DNA from 3 places in the Phyllobacterium sp. 1468 genome. Region 3 is predicted to be linked to each of the others. Evidence: riboswitches for the same ligand, from Rfam matches in the RefSeq annotation. Region 3 holds a riboswitch; each other region holds the start of a gene.
What was found. A riboswitch is a leader RNA that binds a small molecule or an ion and turns the genes downstream of it on or off. The one in region 3 is predicted to bind cobalamin.
Positions count from the first base shown of each region.

Region 1: another riboswitch for cobalamin. It lies ahead of J2X72_RS15290 (aromatic ring-hydroxylating dioxygenase subunit alpha); the one in region 3 lies ahead of J2X72_RS08000 (CbtB-domain containing protein).
Region 2: another riboswitch for cobalamin. It lies ahead of bluB (5,6-dimethylbenzimidazole synthase); the one in region 3 lies ahead of J2X72_RS08000 (CbtB-domain containing protein).

Region 1 is NZ_JAVDSX010000005.1:137,437-144,197, reverse strand. It holds gene J2X72_RS15305 (MocE family 2Fe-2S type ferredoxin) at 1-272, shown strand, start outside; gene J2X72_RS15300 (FAD-dependent oxidoreductase) at 272-1,510, shown strand; gene J2X72_RS15295 (hybrid-cluster NAD(P)-dependent oxidoreductase) at 1,641-2,732, opposite strand; gene J2X72_RS15290 (aromatic ring-hydroxylating dioxygenase subunit alpha) at 2,732-3,973, opposite strand; cobalamin riboswitch at 4,092-4,295, opposite strand; gene J2X72_RS15285 (L-fuconate dehydratase) at 4,410-5,687, opposite strand; gene J2X72_RS15280 (SDR family oxidoreductase) at 5,710-6,444, opposite strand; gene J2X72_RS15275 (MaoC/PaaZ C-terminal domain-containing protein) at 6,464-6,761, opposite strand, start outside.
Region 2 is NZ_JAVDSX010000002.1:725,956-732,716, reverse strand. It holds gene J2X72_RS08950 (alpha/beta hydrolase) at 1-243, opposite strand, end outside; gene ettA (energy-dependent translational throttle protein EttA) at 785-2,434, shown strand; gene J2X72_RS08940 (MOSC domain-containing protein) at 2,552-3,160, shown strand; cobalamin riboswitch at 3,187-3,364, shown strand; gene bluB (5,6-dimethylbenzimidazole synthase) at 3,411-4,163, shown strand; gene J2X72_RS08930 (DUF2293 domain-containing protein) at 4,096-4,413, opposite strand; gene J2X72_RS08925 (metalloregulator ArsR/SmtB family transcription factor) at 4,539-5,546, shown strand; gene metF (methylenetetrahydrofolate reductase [NAD(P)H]) at 5,546-6,475, shown strand.
Region 3 is NZ_JAVDSX010000002.1:521,943-528,703, forward strand. It holds gene cobN (cobaltochelatase subunit CobN) at 1-1,892, opposite strand, end outside; gene cobW (cobalamin biosynthesis protein CobW) at 1,904-2,956, opposite strand; gene cobU (bifunctional adenosylcobinamide kinase/adenosylcobinamide-phosphate guanylyltransferase) at 2,961-3,482, opposite strand; gene J2X72_RS07995 (CbtA family protein) at 3,482-4,207, opposite strand; gene J2X72_RS08000 (CbtB-domain containing protein) at 4,333-4,512, opposite strand; cobalamin riboswitch at 4,561-4,797, opposite strand; gene J2X72_RS08005 (cobyric acid synthase) at 4,854-6,314, opposite strand; gene J2X72_RS08010 (isobutyryl-CoA dehydrogenase) at 6,422-6,761, shown strand, end outside.

The DNA of each region.
Region 1 (6,761 bases), on a different contig from region 3:
AAGAAGACGTCATGCGTTTCGACCACGATGGAAAGACCTTTGCAATCTACCGCAGTCCCGACGATGAGTTTTTTGCGACGGATGGTCTGTGCACTCACGAACACATCCACCTGGCAGATGGCCTTGTCATGGATGAGATCATCGAGTGCCCCAAGCACAATGGCCGTTTCAATTACAAGACCGGAGAAGCCAAAGGAGCGCCGGTATGCATCAACCTTAAAACCTACCCGGTCAAAGTCGAGGCAGGTAAAGTGTTGATCCAGATGGGATAATGGCAATGGAACGAGGAATGGTCATCATTGGCGCTGGCGAATGCGGCGTGCGCGCGGCTTTTGCCTTGCGGGAAAACGGCTATGACGGGTCCGTCATCCTGATCGGCACGGAAAAGCACCTCCCCTATGAGCGACCGCCTCTTTCCAAGGAAGCGATGATCTCGGAAGAGCATCCGGCACCGCGCACGATAGCCGCCGAATCCCTGTTTACCGAAAAGAACATCGACTTCGTAGGCAATTCAACGGCGACGTCGATCGACCGGGAGGAAAAGTGCGTGACGCTGGAGAATGGCCGCAGGGTTCCCTATGCGCGTCTTCTGTTTGCGACAGGCGCCGTTCCGCGCCCCCTGCCCCTCGCTGCGGGCAGCAGACATTGCACCACTCTGCGCAGTTTTGAGGATGCGCTTGCCATCCGGGCACGGTTTCAGCCTGGAGCACGCATCGTCATCGTCGGCGGGGGCTTCATCGGACTGGAACTTGCGGCCAGCGCCCGCAAGCGCGGCGCTTCGGTCACTGTGATTGAGGCGCAATGCCGCATCATGATGCGCGGCGTTCCCGAGGAAATCGCCAAGGTCATCGATGCACGCCATCGCGACGAAGGCGTGACCATTCTATGCGATACCGGAATCGTCTCCTTTGCTGACAATGCCGAAAACGTTGCGATCACGCTTTCGACAGGAAACGTCATCATGGCGGACCTCGCCATCATCGGAATCGGGGCGACGCCGGTGACTGCGCTAGCCGAAGCGTCCGCCCTCGAAGTGGCCAACGGCATCGTCGTCAATGATTGGCTGCAGACCAGCGATCCGGATATTTACGCGGCCGGTGACTGTTGTATCTTCCCGCTCGCTCTCTATGGCGGGCGCCGGGTGCGGCTCGAAGCATGGCGCAATGCCCAGGAGCAAGGTGCGCTGGCCGCGCGCAATATGCTCGGTGCACAGGAGCCACATCAATCGGTGCCCTGGTTCTGGTCGGATCAGTATGAACTCGGTCTGCAGGTCGCCGGCCTTTCGGACGAGGGCGTTCGAGTGATCCGGCGCGACCTCCGCGATGGTGCCTTCATTCTGTTCCACCTTGCTGCCGACGGCCGTCTTGTCGCGGCAAGCGGCATTGGACCGGGCAATACGGTAGCGAAGGACATAAGGCTCGCCGAGATGTTGATTGCCCGCGGCGCGACACCGGACTCGAGCCAGCTGGCTACGGCGGACGTCAAACTCAAATCCCTGCTTGCAGCCTAGAGCAAATTTTGGTCCGTTCAGAGTCGTTCTGCCGGAGGCAATTTGATTCAAGGTCGAGGGATTTGGCGAGGCCGATGTGGTTCCATCGGACGAAACAATTGGCTCTGAGCGGGCAAAACCTGCTCTTACTTCAGGCTTCGATCTCGACGTCACCAAGCGGTTTGGAACAGCATGCGAGCACATAGCCCTCGTCGATCTCGTCGTCGAGAATGCCGCCATTGTGATCCATGTCGACCTTGCCGGAAGTTTTCATGACCTTGCAGGTGCCACAGAGCCCTGATTCACACGCCGCAGCGATGCGTATCCCGGCACCGCGCGCGGCCTTCAGAATCGTTTCGCCCAGTGCGCACGGCACCTCCATACCCGACATCGAAAAATTGACCATCGCCGATCTTTCAACGGCCTCTGTCGATATCGCGTCCATCATCGGCAGCACCGGTTCGGCGGCCGGTCCGAAACTCTCCTGGTGATAGTGCGTCATGTCGAAGCCGGAGGCTTCGAGTATGGTGCGCACGTCCCGCATGAAGGGTTCAGGCCCGCAACAGAAGATTGTCCTGTCCTTGAAGTCTGGCGAAAGCAATGGCAACCGCGCCTCTTCAAAACGGCCGCGGATACCGGTCCACACCTGCCCCATCTCATGCTCCTTGATGAGGAAGGCAAGCTTCAGGTTCGGCATGCAGCTTGTCAGATATTCGAGCTCTCTGCGAAAAATGATGTCGCTCGGCCGGCGCGCGCAGGTCACGAAATTGATGTCGCTTTGCGGGGCGCAATCGTGCATCCAGCGCGTCATCGACATCATCGGCGTGATGCCCGACCCCGCCGAGATGAACAAATACTTGTCGCCCGGATGCTTGCGCATGGAGAAATCGCCAAGCGGTCCGAATGCCTTCAACCGCGCACCCGGCGTCAGATGGTCGAGCATCCACCGCGCACCAATACTTCCGACTTGGGCTTTCACCGTCACCGCGATGGTGAATGGCCGCGACGGGCTGGATGACAAGGTAAATGTGCGCAAGACCGATTCCGGCTGCACCGGCAATTCGAACGTCATGAACTGGCCGGGCTCATAGCGAAACCAGTTTTGATTGTCCGATTTGAACGTGAAAGTCTTTACATTGGGCGCTTCCTCGATGACCGACAGGCACTCCAGTAGATGCAGCCGATCATTCCATGGCTGCATCTGATCGAGGTGCGGATAGGTCTGAGGAAGCGTCATATTCATCATGCTACCTTGCTGAGCTTGTTATTGCCGGAAAGCCTTGTTTCCATGGAATTGCTGTACCATTCGAGGAACTGCAGCACGCCACCCTCATGTTCGACGGAGTATGGTCCCGGTTCATAGGCAGGCGAGCGGATGCCGAATGCATTTTCTTCAACGATACGGCGGTCCTGATTGTTGGTCTCAAGCCACACATGGGTCAGTTCTTCGAGATTGTAATCGACGCCCTCAACCGCATCCTTGTGGACGAGCCACTTCGTCGTGACCTCGGTCTCGTTCGGTCCGAGCGGGAGCACGCGGAAAGAAATCGCCTGGTCGCCGAGAACATGGTTCCACGTGGTCGGGTAATGATAGAGCAGCAGCGAGCCGATCTGCTGCGCGTTGACGTCATCACTCAGTTGCCTGCCGACCGCACGCTTGCCACTGATCGTGTAGCTCTCGGCACCGCTGAGCAGCGGCACGCGTGTGGCACGATACTGGCCATCTTCTGCGATACGGAACACGCTTGGGAGGCCAACTGCCTCGCACTTCTCCCAATGCGCGACCATTTCAGGATCCTCTTTGGAGCCCTGGATCCCGGTAGCGCTTGGCGCCTCAGGGAAGGTCTTGCACAGTTCCGGGTGGTTGGCGACGCAGTGGTAGCATTCACGATTGTTTTCCCAGACGAGCTTCCAGTTGCCTTTTTCGACAATCGAACTCTGGAATGCCACCTTGGTCTCGGTCAGGCGATGCGGCGCGAGATAGGGTTCAAGCAGAGCGCGTGTCGGGCCGAAATCGGGAGCAACGGGCGCGAGGCAAATGAAAATGTAGCCGCCGACACTCTCGCAATGCACCGTCTTGAGACTATGCTGGCTGGCGTCAAAATCGTCGCCCATCTGGCGGGCAAACAGCAAGCGGCCATCCAGTTCATAGGTCCATTGATGATATGGGCAGACGAGCTTCGCCGCGGTGCCCCTTTCGGCGGCGCAGACACGCGAGCCGCGATGGCGGCACGAATTGTGGAAAGCGCGGATTTGTTTCTGGCGGTCGCGTACGATGACGACCGGATAGTCGCCAACCTGAACCGTGAAATAGTTGCCCGGCTTGGCCACCTCGCAATCATGGCCGATGAACAGCCAATCGCGATAGAAAATATTCTCCATGTCGAGACGGTAATAATCCGGATCGGAATAGAAGGCCTGTTCGAGGCCGTATCCTGGTTTCCGGTTCCTGAGATTCCGGAGCACTTCGTTACGAATGTCCATGTCGTGTCCTCGCCCTAAAGCTGCAAAGAACTGACTGGTGGTGACGGAGAAGAACGTCCATACAGCCAACGGATGTTGACCGCACAAAAGCATGCTCCTTGATCGCCCACCGCGATCAGTCGGTTTTGTCACTCGAGGCTGGTTTCCGGGCTCTGGAGTTGCCTTGCCTGGCTTCGCGGCGCCTTCCCGGGGTGCACTCCCAGTGGCTGTTTTGCCGCGTTTTCCACTCCACTACCGTTGCGGGGGCAGCGCCGGGCTTTTTGACCGGCTTCCCAATTCTCCGCTTCCCCTAGAAAGCGGCACCTCAAGTGTCTCGATAAGAGCACTCGGCAGAACAAAAGAATAGGCGCGGAAACGACATCGCATTTACGCAAGACGACACGGAAGAAATACCCCCCGAGTCTAGGGGTCAGGACCTGTCACTCTGGTCCTGACCCTAGGCCTTGTACAAATACTGTTTGATCGATTCCGGCTTCATCTCGATTGAGAAACCCGGCAATGACGGCGGCATATAGGCGGCGTTCTGGATATCGCACGGGTCGACGAAATGTTCATGCAGATGGTCGACATATTCGATCACTCTGCCCTCTTTCGTGCCCGATACCGCGACATAGTCGATCATCGACAGATGCTGAACATATTCGCAAAGGCCTACACCGCCTGCATGCGGCCAGACCGGTAGATTATATTTCGCCGCGATCAGCAGTACAGCCAGCACCTCGTTGAGCCCGCCCATGCGGCACGAATCGATCTGCACAACGTCGATGGCACCCTCGGCGATGAACTGCTTGAACATGATGCGGTTCTGGCACATCTCGCCTGTGGCAACCTTTACCGGATGAATTGCCTGTCGGATCTTGCGATGCCCGGCAACATCGTCCGGGCTCGTCGGCTCCTCGATGAAAAACGGCTTGACGAAGGCGAGCCTGTTTACCCAGTCGATCGCCTCGTTGACCTCCCAGACCTGATTGGCATCGATCATGAGGATACGGTCGTCGCCGATCACCTCGCGGGCAATCGTCAAGCGGCGGATGTCATCGTCGAGATCGCGGCCAACCTTCATCTTGATGTGATTGAAACCAGCATCGACGGCCTCCTGGCAAAGGCGACGCAACTTGTCATCGGAATAGCCAAGCCAACCCGCGGAGGTTGTATAGCAAGGATAACCGGTCGCTTTCAGATCAGCGATCCGCTCCTGCTTGCCCTTCTCCGCCTTGCGCAGAATTTCTAGCGCCTCGTCCCGCGTCAGTACGTCGGTCAGATAGCGGAAATCGACGATGCTGACGATCTGTTCCGGAGTCATTTCGCCGACAAGTTGCCAGACGGGTTTCCCGGCTTCCTTGGCCAGAAGATCCCACACGGCATTGACGACAGCACCGGTGGCAAGGTGCATCGCGCCCTTGTCCGGTCCAATCCAGCGCAGCTGGCTGTCGCCTGTGACGAAATGCCAGAAGCGGCCCGGATTTTCCTTGACCCAGTCGAGTTCAAGGCCAATGACAAGGTGCTTCAGCGCCTCGATCGCCATACAGACGATTTCATTGCCGCGCCCGATGGTGAAGGTCAGGCCATGGCCGGCAAGTCCATCGGCATCCGTATCGAGCACAACATAGGCGGCCGAATAGTCCGGATCCGGGTTCATCGCATCCGACCCATCGAGACTTTGCGACGTGGGAAACCGGATATCGAAAACGCGAAGATCGGTAATGCGGGTCATAATACTACTCCCGTGGAGACTTCTAGACAGTCCAGCCACCATCGATGTTGTAAGCTTGACCCGTGGTGTAGGTCGCGCCGGCGAGATAGACGGCAAGGTCAGCGATCTCTTCCGGCAAGCCAAGACGGCCCATCGGCTGGCGCGCAATGAACGCTGCCCGCGTCGCGTCATAATCGCCGCCGGCACGCATGCGCTGTTCCAGCGACGGGCTTTCAACCGTACCCGGGCAGATGGCGTTGCAGCGAATGCCCTGTGTAATATAGTCGGCAGCCACCGCCTTGGTGAGACCGAGGACAGCCGCTTTGGTCACGCCATAGGCAAAACGATTCGGGACACCCTTAACGCTGCTGGCGACAGACGACATATTGACGATCGCGCCATCCTTGCGCTCGATCATACCCGGCAGAACAGCCCTGATCGTTCGGATCATGGCGCGGACATTGAGGTCCAGCGCGAAGTCCAGGTCTGCATCCGGCATTTCGAGAATAGAGCCACCGTGGACGAATCCGGCGCAATTGAACAGCACGTCGATCGCACCCAGTTCGCCGATCACCTGATTGACTTCTTCCGTCTTGAGCACGTCGAGCTTGCGCGGCTTGATCCCCGCCTCTTTCGGCAGCGCATCCAGTAGTTGCTGATTGATATCCGTCGCGTGCACGATTGCACCTTCGCGGGCAAACGCAAGCACCGAGGCGCGGCCAATGCCCTGCCCTGCGGCTGTGATCAAAACCCGCTTGCCTTCAAGCTTACCAGTCATTGCAAAATCTCCAATCGCTTTATGTCGCCTTGCTCTTGCGCTCGGCTATGAGAATATGGTCGGCAGCAAGCACGACCTCGTCACGTTGATTGATCACCTCGCAACGCTCGACGACGCGTCCGCTGCCGGACCGCTTCGGGTCATCATCCTTGGCGCTGATTGTTACGCGTGTGCGGATCGTATCGCCAATGAAAACCGGCCGGACGAAGCGCAGGCGATCATAGCCATAGGAAAACGCCACCGGATTGATCAGGCTTGCGGTGAGCCCGACGCCGATTGAAAAGATCATCGTGCCATGGGCAACGCGCTGACCAAAG
Region 2 (6,761 bases), 200 kb from region 3:
CGCAAATCGTCCAACCGGGGCTCCGGGTGCTTTGGTACGTCCGTGCCCGCGATGATCGTGAGCATAGACGTGAAAACCTTGTCCGTTCAAGAATTGGGCAAACCGCGCATAGCGCAGGGAATGTTCACTGACGCCGTGACTGATCTGGACGGTAGCGTGGGTTTGACCTTCGGCCGCGGAAAACCGCATCGCAAGTTGTGCCCCTGTCGCGCTTGCAATTGTTTCTACGTCCTCGAAGGCCATTCTGTGCTCCCGCCGCCAGTTGAAGTGGTGGCGCAGGAATAGTCAATGCGCAATAAATTCCGATAGAATCCGCTTAATTTTTTTCGATCCTGCACAATAAATAATCACGACAAACTCTATGCAATTTTATTTTGCAAAGCCTCTTGCAATCGATAAAAACTTGCCTCAGAACTTCACTCGAAAGAGATCGAATGTGCGATCGTTGCAACCGCAACAATGAAACGCACACGGTCTGCCAGTTACATGGCCGTTCAGGGGAGAAGAGGACGCTCCCCGAATGCGGCACCAGAGGGGAAACCGGGTGACGGAAATATCCGCGCCCGGTTTCGCTCGTTTTGGATGTCCAAATGGTATTGCATCTGGCAAATCGGCGGCCTCGGACCAAATGGCAAGAGTCAGATGAGCGGTTGGCAAAGAAGGAGCCTAACCTCGGTCAGCTGCTCGAAATAAACCACCGATCCATTGCCACAGGAGCCCCTTTCGCCTACATACGGCGCAAATTCATGTCCCTAAAATCCCGAACACCGGAGTGACGCGCGTTATGGCACGCCAATTCATCTATCATATGGCCGGCCTGAACAAGGCATATGGAACCAAGAAGGTTCTTGAAAACATTCACCTTTCTTTCTACCCCGATGCCAAAATCGGTATCCTCGGGCCGAACGGTGCCGGTAAGTCGACGATCCTGAAGATCATGGCCGGTATGGACAGAGAATATACGGGCGAGGCCTGGCTGGCCGAGGGCGCGACAGTTGGCTATCTCGCGCAGGAGCCCATTCTCGATCCGACGAAGGACGTGATGGGCAACGTCATGGACGGCGTTGCCGACAAGAAGGCCATTCTCGACCGCTATAATGAAGTCATGATGAACTATTCTGAAGAGACCGCTGACGAGGGCGCGAAACTGCAGGATATCATCGATTCCAAGAATCTCTGGGATCTGGAATCGCAGGTCGAGATGGCCATGGAAGCGCTGCGTTGCCCGCCTGGAGACAGCGAGGTAACCAACCTTTCCGGCGGTGAACGCCGCCGCGTGGCTCTATGCCGTCTTCTGCTTTCGCAGCCGGACCTTCTGCTCCTCGACGAGCCGACCAACCATCTGGATGCGGAGACCACCGCGTGGCTCGAAAAGCATCTGCGTGAATATAAAGGTTCGGTATTGCTGATCACCCACGATCGCTACTTCCTCGACAATGTTACCGGCTGGATTCTCGAACTTGATCGCGGTCGCGGTATTCCTTATGAAGGCAACTACTCGGCGTATCTCGGTGCCAAGGCCAAGCGCATGCAGCAGGAAGGCCGCGAGGACGACTCGCGCCAGAAAGCATTGGAGCGCGAGCGCGAATGGATTTCTGCGAGCCCCAAAGCACGTCAGGCGAAATCGAAGGCGCGTATCAAGGCCTATGATGCTCTGGTGGATGCGGCCAACGATCAGCGGCCCGGCGACGCACAGATTCTCATTCCGGCAGGCGAGCGCCTTGGTCAGGTGGTTATCGAAGCGGAAGGCCTCACCAAATCCTTCGGCGATCGACTGCTCATCGAAAACCTGACATTCAAGCTGCCGCCCGGCGGCATCGTCGGCATTATCGGCCCCAACGGTGCTGGTAAAACCACCCTGTTCAAGATGATTACCGGACAGGAAAAGCCTGATTCTGGATCCATCCGAATCGGCGAAACCGTGCATCTGGGCTATGTCGATCAAAGCCGCGATCATTTGAAGGCGGATAAAAACGTCTGGGAAGAAATTTCGGGCGGCAATGAAATCATCAAGCTCGGCAAGCACGAGATGAACTCACGTGCCTATGTCTCGGCGTTCAACTTCAAGGGCGGGGATCAGCAGCAAAAGGTAGGCAATCTCTCCGGCGGTCAGCGCAATCGCGTGCATCTCGCCAAGATGCTGCAAGCTGGTGGCAATGTTCTTCTGCTCGATGAGCCTACCAACGATCTCGACACCGAAACGCTGGCAGCGCTTGAGGACGCGCTGGAAAAATATGCAGGCTGCGCCGTGATCATCAGCCATGATCGCATGTTCCTGGACCGGCTGGCGACGCACATTCTCGCATTCGAAGGCGACAGCCATGTGGAATGGTTCGAAGGCAATTTCGAAGACTATGAGAACGACAAGATCCGCCGCCTTGGTCCGGACAGTGTCAACCCGAAGCGTCCCAGCTACAAGCCGCTAACGCGATAAACGGTGTTGGGAGGCGGAGACGTTCTCCCATCACCATTTTTGACGAACCCATCAGGCTTATTCGCTGGTTTTCCTCACCTGAATTTCTAGTATGCGAAGAATTCATGGAGTGGCTCAATGACTGACCTGTTTGGAACCAGAACCGAAATAATGCCTTCACGCAAGCTTAGCGGGCGGGTCAGCGGGTTGTTCGAAGCACTCGCGGGCGACTTTGTCACGACGCCTGCAGCTTCTCTTGATCTCACATTCGATGGGATCGTTGGCGATTTTCATGCTGGTCCAACGCGTAGGTCCGGTGGGCGTGAGCCCTGGTATCCGCGCGGTACGGAAATGCGCAACGAGCGCCAGCTTTCCATTCTCGCATCGGACGAGCTGGCGGATGTCGCTGCTGGCATGGGATTGTCCTATCTGAAGGCTGAATGGATCGGCGGGAACATGGTCATTGACGGTATTCCGTCGCTGTCGATGTTGCCGCCACGGACGCTGATGTTCTTTGAAGGCGGCGTCACTTTGAGGGTGGACGGGCAGAATGCCCCGTGCAAGGTAGCGGGGCGTTCCATCGGCGAACATGCTGACACCGAAGATCACACGACGACAGCGCTCGATTTCGTCAGGGTCTCGAAACGCCTGCGCGGTATTGTCGCCTGGGTAGAGAAGCCGGGCACCATTCGCGCCGGTGAAAAAGTCGATGTGCGGGTTCCCGAGCAATGGATTTATCAGGTCTGAGGCTTGCGCCAAGTGCATTTCTATGGCGAATGGACTGAAGGTCCGGTGCCCGCGCGATGCGGGAGAATCGGGAAGCCGGTGTGACTCCGGCACGTGCCCAACGCTGTAAAGGGGATGGGCCGCGCAGATGCCACGGAAATACCGGAAGGCGCGCGGTTCAGATGAACCTCAGTCAGAAGACCGGCCGGACCTCATAGCTCAAACCGCGCGGACAGCGGGGAGAGTTTCCAAGCGTTGTTGGGAGCAAACAATGCAGAATGTTTCGTATCGTCCTGTCGCCGCCGATTGCTTTTCCGATGATGAACGTGCGGCGGTGTACAAAGCCATCTATACAAGACGCGATGTGCGCGACCAGTTTCTCCCGAAACCGGTGCTAGACGACATCCTTATGCGGCTGCTGGACGCCGCACACCACGCGCCGTCGGTCGGATTCATGCAGCCCTGGAACTTCATCATCATTCGCGACGAGGCGCGAAAGGCGGAAATATATCGCGCTTTCACCCGCGCCAACGAGGAAGCGAAGGTGCTGTTCGGCGACGAACGGCAAGCGCTTTACGCTTCGCTGAAGCTCGAAGGCATTCTCAAGGCTCCGGTCAACCTGTGCATCACCTGCGACCGCACCCGTGGGGGCAAGGTGGTGCTTGGACGTACGCATAATCACCAGATGGATCTCTACAGTACCGTCTGCGCTGTGCAAAACCTTTGGCTCGCAGCTCGGGCCGAGGGTATTGGGGTCGGCTGGGTGAGCATTTACCGCGATCAGGATATGCGCCATATCCTCGGCATTCCTGGGCATGTCGAGATCATAGCCTACCTTTGTGTCGGTTATGTCGACGAACTCTACGATGCGCCGGAACTGCAAAAGCGCGGCTGGGCCAAAAGATTGCCTCTGGAGAACCTGATTTTCCAAGATCAATGGCAGGAGACGACAAGCATCAGCTCGGATCTTCCTCATCAGGATCCAGCAGACGCGTCGCTCGCCACTCCGTCAACTTCCGATTGATGGCATCGAGCACGAAGAATCGCGCACTTTCCTTGTCATACCCTTCATCGCGCAGAGCGTCGTAGTCCGTGTGCTGGTGGCGGACATGCGCCACGGTAGCAAGCCAAACCGCGATGGGAGGGGGCAATGACCGCATGTGTGGCGCGCCGGCAGCAGCCCTTATCGGCTCCGAATCCGAATAGGGCACCGCAGGGAGAAGCAGCGTCAGTGCCTTGTTGATCGCACGCTGGCGGTTTGTTCCTGTGCTCATGCAGGCTCCTTGCGTGATTCTCGGTCGTATTTCAAACGCGGCAAAATTTGTCGTCAACGGCAAAAACAGCTTGCCAAAATTTGATTCCTCACATAAACATATCTTTATGTCTTTTGAGGTGAATGATGGACAAGCGTAATCTCAGTCTTGATCTGATGGTCGACACGCTGAAAGCAGCGGCCGAGCCGAGCCGCTTGCGCATTCTGGCGCTACTGTCGCGCGGCGATCTGACAGTTTCCGACCTTACGACCATTCTCGGCCAGTCACAGCCACGTGTGTCACGCCACCTCAAGCTCCTGTTTGAAGCAAGCCTCATCAACCGTTATCAGGAAGGCTCCTGGGCCTATTTCCGTTTGGCAGAATCGTTGATCGTCGGCGACATTGCCCGCTCCCTTCTGGATCGCCTGGACAACGCCGATACGCTGTTGGAGCGTGATCTCGAACGCCTTTCCTCGGTGAAGCTACAGCGTCGCGAGCGTGCAGCCGCATACTTCAGTGCCAATGCCACCAGCTGGGACGCGATCAGATCACTGCATGTTCCGGATGGCGCTGTAGAGGACGCACTGATCAAAATTGTCGGGCGCAAGCCCTTCCAGGCCATGCTCGACGTTGGGACTGGCACAGGCCGCCTTCTGGAGCTTTTTGCGCCGCTTTATGTGCGCGGTGTCGGCATCGACATTAATCGCGACATGCTGACTATTGCCCGTTCAAACCTCGACCGCGACGGGATTACCAACGCACAGGTTCGCCATGGCGACGTCTACTCGCTTCCGGTCGATCGAGAGACTTTCGATCTCGTGACGATTCACCAGGTCCTGCACTTTCTCGATAATCCGGCGGAAGCGATCCGCGAAGCGGCGCGCGCGTTGCGGGCAGGCGGACGAATGTTGATCGTCGATTTTGCGCCGCATGAGCTTGAATTTTTGCGCGACAATCATGCGCATGTGCGCCTTGGGTTCAATGACGGGCAGATGCGCGACTGGCTGACCGAGGCCGGATTGATGCTCGAAGAAAGCCGCGATTTGGAACCGAAGGGCGATGACAAACTGACCGTCAAATTGTGGCTGGCACGCGACCCACGCCTGCTGATCGCCGATCCCGATTCAACCTCCCGCATAACGGAGAGCGTATAATGAGTTTTTTCCGCCAGTCCCGCCGTTCGGATATTGGGTCAAATATCCGTGTTTCATTTGAGTTTTTCCCGCCGAAGACGGAAGTCATGGAAGAACGGCTTTGGGAAACGGTGACGCGCCTTGCGCCGCTCAATCCTGAATTCGTTTCGGTAACTTACGGCGCGGGCGGCACCACCCGGGAACGTACTGCCCGTACAATCAAGCGGATTTTGACTGAAACCGACGTCAATGCCGCTGCCCATCTGACCTGCGTCGATGCGACAAAGGAAGAAGTGGATACGGTTGTGCGCGAGTTTGCCGCCATGGGCGTCAAGCGCTTTGTGGCGTTGCGCGGCGATCCGGCCGGTGGCGTTGGCGCGCACTATAAACCAACTCCAGGTGGCTATGAGAACGGCGCCGACCTGGTCGCCGGACTCAAAGCCTTCGCAGACTTCGATATCTCAGTCTCCGCGTATCCGGAAAAGCATCCGGAAAGTCCAGATTTTGCCACGGATATCGACATGCTGAAACGCAAGGTCGACAATGGCGCGACCCGGGCGATCACGCAGTTCTTTTTCGAGAACGACCTTTATGAACGCTACGTTGAAAAGGTTCGCCGCGCTGGCATCTATATTCCGATCCTGCCCGGCATATTGCCGATCCATAATTTCACGCAGGTTACCAATTTCTGCTCAAAGGCCGGAACGCACATTCCCGCATGGCTCGCCGAGCGGTTTGACGGGCTGGACAATGACCCGCAGACGCATGCCTTGGTCTCCTCCGCGGTCGCTGCCGAACAGGTGCTCGATCTGGTCGAGCGCGGTATCCAGGATTTCCATTTCTACACGATGAACCGGGCTGATCTACCCTTTGCCATCTGTCATTTGATTGGCATCCGTCCTGGCGGCAGCAATGCGGTTGAGGCCAGTCTTGCCGGCGCCGCGGCCTGAATGAGAAACGAAAACGGCCCGGTTGCTATAACCGGGCCGCCTTCCTGTTTCTATTCGCTTAACGGTCAGAGACCATCTTCGTAGCGCTCTTATTTATAATCAGGGGATTAGTCCTACGACCATTGCACCAATAAATGCGAACGCTGCACAGATCATAAGGACATTCATCGATCGAGTTAGTCCCATCGCTCGTCTCCTGCAGTTAACCCATTTAGCATAGCGCAAATTTGCCACATAAAAAGCCTAAATATTGCGGTCTTGTGACATGGATGGTAGAAATTTTTGC
Region 3 (6,761 bases):
TAATATTCGTCAACCAGCGCTTCGAGGTCTTTGAGCGGACCATAGCTCTCGGCGCGGGTGAGCGGCGGTGTCAGATGATCGATGATGACGGCGGATGAGCGGCGCTTGGCCTGGGTTCCCTCGCCCGGATCATTGACGATAAACGGGTAGATATGCGGCACCGGTCCAAGCACTGCCTCCGGATAGCAATTTTCCGACAGCGCTAGAGATTTGCCCGGCAGCCATTCGAGATTGCCGTGCTTGCCGACATGCACAATGGCATGTGCATCATAGACCTCGCGCAAATAGGCGTAGAACGCAAGATAGCCATGCGGCGGCACAAGGTCCGGGGAATGGTAGGTTTCTTTCGGATCGATGTTATAGCCGCGCGCGGGCTGAATGCCGACTAGCGTTTTGCCGAAGCGCGCCAACGGCAAGGCGAACTTCTCGGCATGCTCCATGAAGTACGGATCGGCCTCCGGCTGCCCCCAGCGAGAGGTGACGACGTCTTGAATCGATTGCGGAAGCTTTTCGAAGAAGCTCCTGTATTGATTCAAGGAAATGGTTTCCCGGATTTCCCGTCCGTCGCGGGCTGCGTTGGTCGGGCCCGCCATCATATGATTGATCAGCGCGTCGCCGTCGGTGGGAACGCCGGCAACCCCATAGCCCTGCTCCCGCATCGAATGCAGAATATGCCAGGTACCAGCAGGCGTATCCAAACCCACACCATTGCCAAGCCGGCCATCGCGATTGGGATAGTTGGCCATGATCAGCGCAACACGGCGCGAAGCAGTCTTCGCAGCACGAAGCCGTGCCCAGTTGGCTGCCAGCGCCGCAACGAATTCGACACGATTGGCCAACGGCTCGTGCGTGACGATATTGGCTTGGGTGCTCTCGTCATAATGCTGGGCGGACTTAAATGAAACAGCGCGCGCTAGAACACGCCCGTCGACCTCCGGTAGTGCCACATTCATCGCCAAGTCACGGGCTGACAATCCTTGATCGGAGCCGCGCCATTGTTCGATGCTTGATCCGGAAAAGATAACCTGCAGCACCACGGCGCCGCCCTGTTCGAGCACGGTGGCTTTGCGGGCGCTGCCCGGCGCGGAAACGGCAAAGCCAGTCGAATTGAGCACGACAGAAGGCGGCGTCTCGGAGAAAATGTTCTCCAGCGTCGCCACGGATACCGGATCTTTCAGGCTGGAAACGAACACCGGTAAAGGGTTTAGTCCCCTGGCCTTTAGCGCGTCGATTAAAGCTTCGACCGGCTGCGTCTGCCCGCTCTGCACCAGTGCGCGGTAAAAACAGATGGCGACGACCGACGCATTATCCTGCCATTGCCCACGCAATTCTTCCAGCGACGGGGCGGCGCTGCCCGGCCACCACAACCCGGCTTTCAAAAGCGGCGCTGCTTCCTGCGGTTTATCCTTTCCGTCGATCAGTGCTCCACAATAATCGAGGAAACGTAGGGCGTTCTGCGCGCCACCCTCCAGCAGATAGTGCCAGAGCGCATCGCGATCCTGTCGTGAAATCGTGGAAAACCGGTCCAGCCCCGGGTCCGGCTTATCGTCACCTGGCAGCACCGCAAGCTGTACCTTGTGGTTGATCGCGCAAGCATGCAACGCTTCCAGCCCGTAAGGCCAATAGCTTTCACCGCCGAGGATTCGCACCACGATAAGCCTTGCATGACGTGCCGTTCGCTCGACATAAGCATCGACAGACATGGGATGTGCTAGCGCCATCAAATTGGCGAGGCGCAACGATACGACATCGTTTTGTCGCTGGGCAGAGCTAAGGCTTGCGAGTTCCGTGTCAGCGGCGGAGAGAAACAGCACATCTCCCGGCGTCTGGCCGAGGTCTATGGCCTCGGTGCCTTCAGCTATCGTGCCTTTCTGGGCAAGCAGGAGATGCATCTGGTTCCCAATCAGGCGGCGGCAGCGCGCATTGCCGTCGAGATGGCGGCCGTATCGATATCGTGCAAACCAATCACGACGAGCCGCGTCTGACGTTCTTCGCCGGGGTTCCAACTGCGATCGAAATAATGTTCGATACGTGAACCGACTGCCTGGATCACTAGACGCATTGGCTTGCCGGGAACATCGACGAAGCCTTTGAGCCGCAAGACGTCGTGATCGGCAATCACTGCTTTGAGCTTTTCGACAAATGATTTCGGCTCGGCCACCGGGCCAAGCCCCACGACAAAACTTTCGAACTCGTCGTGGTCGTGTTCTTCACCCGCCGCATGCTCCATCTCGTGATGCGATTGACGATTGGCAATGTCGCCCTCGGTGCCGACACCCAGCCCAAGCAGCAATTCATTGCTGAGCTTGCCGAAGCTTGCCGAAACCATATTCAGTGAGCGCGACGAGCGGCTTTGCACATCATCGCGAACGCTCATCAACCGCGCATCGCTGATCAAATCCGTCTTGTTCAACACGATAAGATCGGCCGCGCGGATCTGGTCCTCGAATAGCTCTTCCAGCGGACTGTCATGATCAAGCGATTCATCCTGTTCGCGTTGCGCGTCCACCTTGTCATGATCGTCGGCAAAACGTCCCTCCGAAACCGCGGCTGCGTCAATGACAGTCACGACACCATCGACAGTCACCTGTGTCTTGATCTCCGGCCAGTTAAACGCGGCAACCAGCGGCTGCGGCAGCGCCAACCCCGAGGTTTCGATGACGATGTGATCGAAGCGATCCGGCCGATCCAGAAGTTTGGTCATGGTCGGAATGAAATCATCGGCAACGGTGCAGCAGATGCAGCCATTGTTCAGTTCGATCATATCCTCGTCGCGGCACGCTTCGATACCGCACCCTTTCAGCAAGTTGCCGTCAACGCCAAGATCGCCAAATTCGTTGATGATCAACGCAATACGCTTACCGTTGGCATTTTCCAGGAGATTGCGGATCATCGTCGTCTTGCCCGAACCGAGAAAGCCGGTGATGACGGTTGCCGGAATCTTTTGACCCTGCATGGTGTTATCCCTTCATTTTGAGCGGCAGTCCTGCTGCTACGAAATAGACCTGAGCCGCAGCACCTGCCACGGCTTGATGGAGCCGGCCGGCATGGTCGCGAAAGTCGCGCGCCATGCGGTTTTCTGGAACGATGCCAAGACCCACCTCATTGGAGACCAGCACCACGGCACCCTTTAATTTTTTCAGCGCCGCAACAAGCCGCGCTGTCTCTGTTTCGATATCTTTCTCGGACATCATCAGGTTGGTGAGCCACAAGGTCAGACAATCGACGAGAACGGCACGGTTGCCGACGCATTCTCTTTGCAGCACATCAACCAGATCAAGTGGTTCTTCAATGGTTGTCCAGGAGCCGCCACGCCGTTGCTTGTGCTGCGCAATTCTCTCCGACATTTCAACGTCCCATGCTCTGCCAGTGGCAAGATAGACCGCATCCATACCGGACGCTTCGATCAACCCCTCGGCAAAAGCGGATTTCCCGGAACGCGCACCACCCAGGACAAAGGTTGCTCTGCGTTCCAGTTGCATCAGGCATCCAGCTCCGATTGCGCGTAGTGTTGAATGGCCCAGCCAAGCGCGGTTCCAAGCACCATCCAGAAGAACAGGTTGGTTGCCAGTGTCGACACGGCAAATTCGGAGGCCAATGCCGGCGGTACGCTTGAAGTCAGATCGTCGGCTTCAGGCGCACCGTAAACGTGTGGGGCTGCGATCAGCGCAATGCCCAGCACCTTTGCCCAGATCTCGTCGCGAAGCACGATTAGATAAACGCCGCCTGCCGTCAGCAGAACCGTAATCAGCCACCAGGCCTGCCTCGTGGCAAGGTCGGCCGCCGGCATCGCCGGCAATTCGGGAGCGAGGCTGAATGCAGGCGCAAGATTGAAGATAAAGAAGCCCGCAAGACCCCAATAAACACCATTTTGCAGCGTGATCCTGCGGCCCAGAAAAAGCGCGGCAGCGCCTGTGATGAGGGCAAAGCCGGCACCGGCAATAAGATTGATCAGTAGCGTATTGCCAAAGCGGCCGAATGGAAGCGCAGGGCTTGTCTCTTCTTCGTCGTCGTGCGGGGCTACGGCAGCGGGTGCAGCCTCGGTCGCCGCCACCGCAGCGTCATGGCTATGTTCATGACCGCCGGCGTTTTCATATTCCTCGGCATTCAGAATAAGCGGAACAGTCCGCACATACATCGCCGGCGTCAAAAGAATACCGGCAAACAGACCGGCTACAATGGTAGCCAGAAGATATTTAACCAACATGGAATTCACTCCCGATCCCTAAAGCGAGACGCCGGGTACCTGAAGAAGGCCCCGGACCAAACAAATTGTAATTTTTCAATGCGTAAGAGCAGATAGCTGAATCGTCTATTCAGCTAGTGAAAAGCTCAATGGCAGGGAAATCCATATGAATGGCGGGTGTCGTGCGCGGTATCATGCAACGTTTCGGAATGCGAAAGACCGACACCGTAGATGATGAACACGCCCAGCATCAGCGAAAACACCGCCGTGGTCAAACGCGATGCAAGCGGGAGAGAAATCGTAGTCGAAGTACGAGTAACAGCCATAACAACCTCCGTGCAGGGCCAGAAGGGACAATCCCCTTCGGTTTTGGGCACGATTGCCCTATGACTGGCAGGTCTCCTGGCTCGCGGGTCGTAGGATCAATGCCGCCTTCCCGGTTTCCCAGTGGCTGCCATCAGCTTTCGCTTCTGGCGATGACATTGACCCTCACCGCTCTACAGTCGCGGGGTCGGCTGCGGTTAGGTCGCCCTGATGGGTACGGCCGTCGCATTCCCTTTTGATCCCTTGGCCTTTGGCCGATATCGGGAACCAATCATCCCGTGACGTTATTCACCAAGCGCCACGAATGTCAAATGAAACTGCAACATCAACTCCTGCTGCCGCGTCATTGCTGTGATTTGAGCGCGAGCAGCCGGTCGATATCAAGCACGTCAGACAGTTGGCCGGCTATGGAATCGAGAGCCTCATCTACCCCGGCACGATAATCGAGCGCGTCCGCAGCAATTCCCATGTATTGTAAAAATGCAGCACGGAAACGGTCGTCTACGAACAATCCGTGCAAATAGCTCCCAAAAACTTTGCCGTCCCTGGAAGCAGCACCGTCAACCGTGCCATTGACGCGCACCGTTGGCCGCTCGCAATCCGGTCCCGTTGTTCTGCCAAGGTGAATCTCGTAGCCCTTCAACGGCAAATCGAACTGCAGTGAATGAGCCTGCACATTGCGCACCGTCTTTTCCGGTTCCATGACCGTATGGATATCGAGGTGACCTAGCCCCTCAATCTCGGTGACAATGCCTTCAATTCCGTCGGGGTCACGCACCGTCCGGCCGAGCATTTGATATCCGCCGCAGATGCCGATGATATGACCGCCGCGACGCCTGTGCATATAAAGATCTTTGTCCCAGCCATTTTCCTTGAAGCGCAAGAGATCGCCAATCGTGGATTTGGAACCGGGAATGATCACAAGTCCGGCATCCGCCGGCAGCCGTTCGCCACTTCTTACCATGACCACGTCCACCAGCGGCTCTGCCATCAGCGGATCGAGATCATCAAAATTAGCAATCCGGTCGAGGATTGGGACGGCAACTTTGAGTGCACGCCCCTCGCCTTTGACCGAGCGTTCCAACACAACTGAATCCTCGGCGGGTAACCGCGAGGCATCCTTCAACCATGGCACAACGCCGAATGACGGCCAGCCGGTAAATTGCGTTATGGATTTGAGCCCATCATCGAACAGCGAAATGTCGCCGCGAAACTTGTTGATGATGTACCCGATGATCATGTCACGATCCTCTGGTTCAAGAATCGCATGTGTGCCAACGATCGATGCAATCACCCCGCCGCGATCAATATCGCCGACGAGCACGACGGGCACATTGGCACGGGTGGCAAAACCCATATTGGCGATATCACCAGCGCGCAGATTGATTTCGGCAGGCGATCCCGCACCCTCCACGATAACCAGATCAGCACCGGCTCGCACGACATCCCACGACCCCATCACCGCATCGAGCAGCTGCGACTTGAATTTCTGATAGTCGCGGCCCCGGGCCTGCCCCCAGACCTTGCCTTGCACTATTATCTGACTGCCGGTTTCCGATTGTGGCTTCAAAAGCACGGGGTTCATATGAACCGATGACGGCACGCCGCAAGCCAGTGCCTGCAGCCATTGCGCCCGGCCGATCTCGCCGCCATCGTCGCTGACCGCGGCATTGTTGGACATGTTCTGCGGCTTGAAGGGGCGCACCGTCAACCCGCGATTGCGCGCAAGCCGGCAAAGTCCCGCCACGAGGACCGATTTCCCAACATCAGAGCCAGTTCCCTGCAACATGATTGCGTGCGTCATGGGCTTTGAGTAGCGGATATGTCGTTCTCTTCCTAGCCCCACCGAAGACGTTGCGCCTCTTGGTGCTTGGGATAGACTGGAGGGAACAAGAGTACAGGGAGGTTATCATGGACACGCTGGTCGATTCGGCTACCGGTCAGTTCGAGCTGAGCGAGGACCAACTGGCAATCCAGGCCATGGCCCGTGCGTTTGCCGCTGATCGTGTGGCGCCCAATGCGCTCGCTTGGGATCGCGAAAAGCATTTTCCCGCCGACGTGATCCGTGAAACCGGTCCGCTTGGAATGGGCGGTATCTACGTGCGTGAAGATGTGGGCGGTTCAGGACTGAAGCGGCTCGATGCCGTTCTGATTTTCGAAGCCCTGTCGGCGGCTTGCCCCGCATTCTCGGCGTTCATATCCATCCACAATATGGGGACATGGATGGTTGATCTCTTTGGCAACGAGGAAC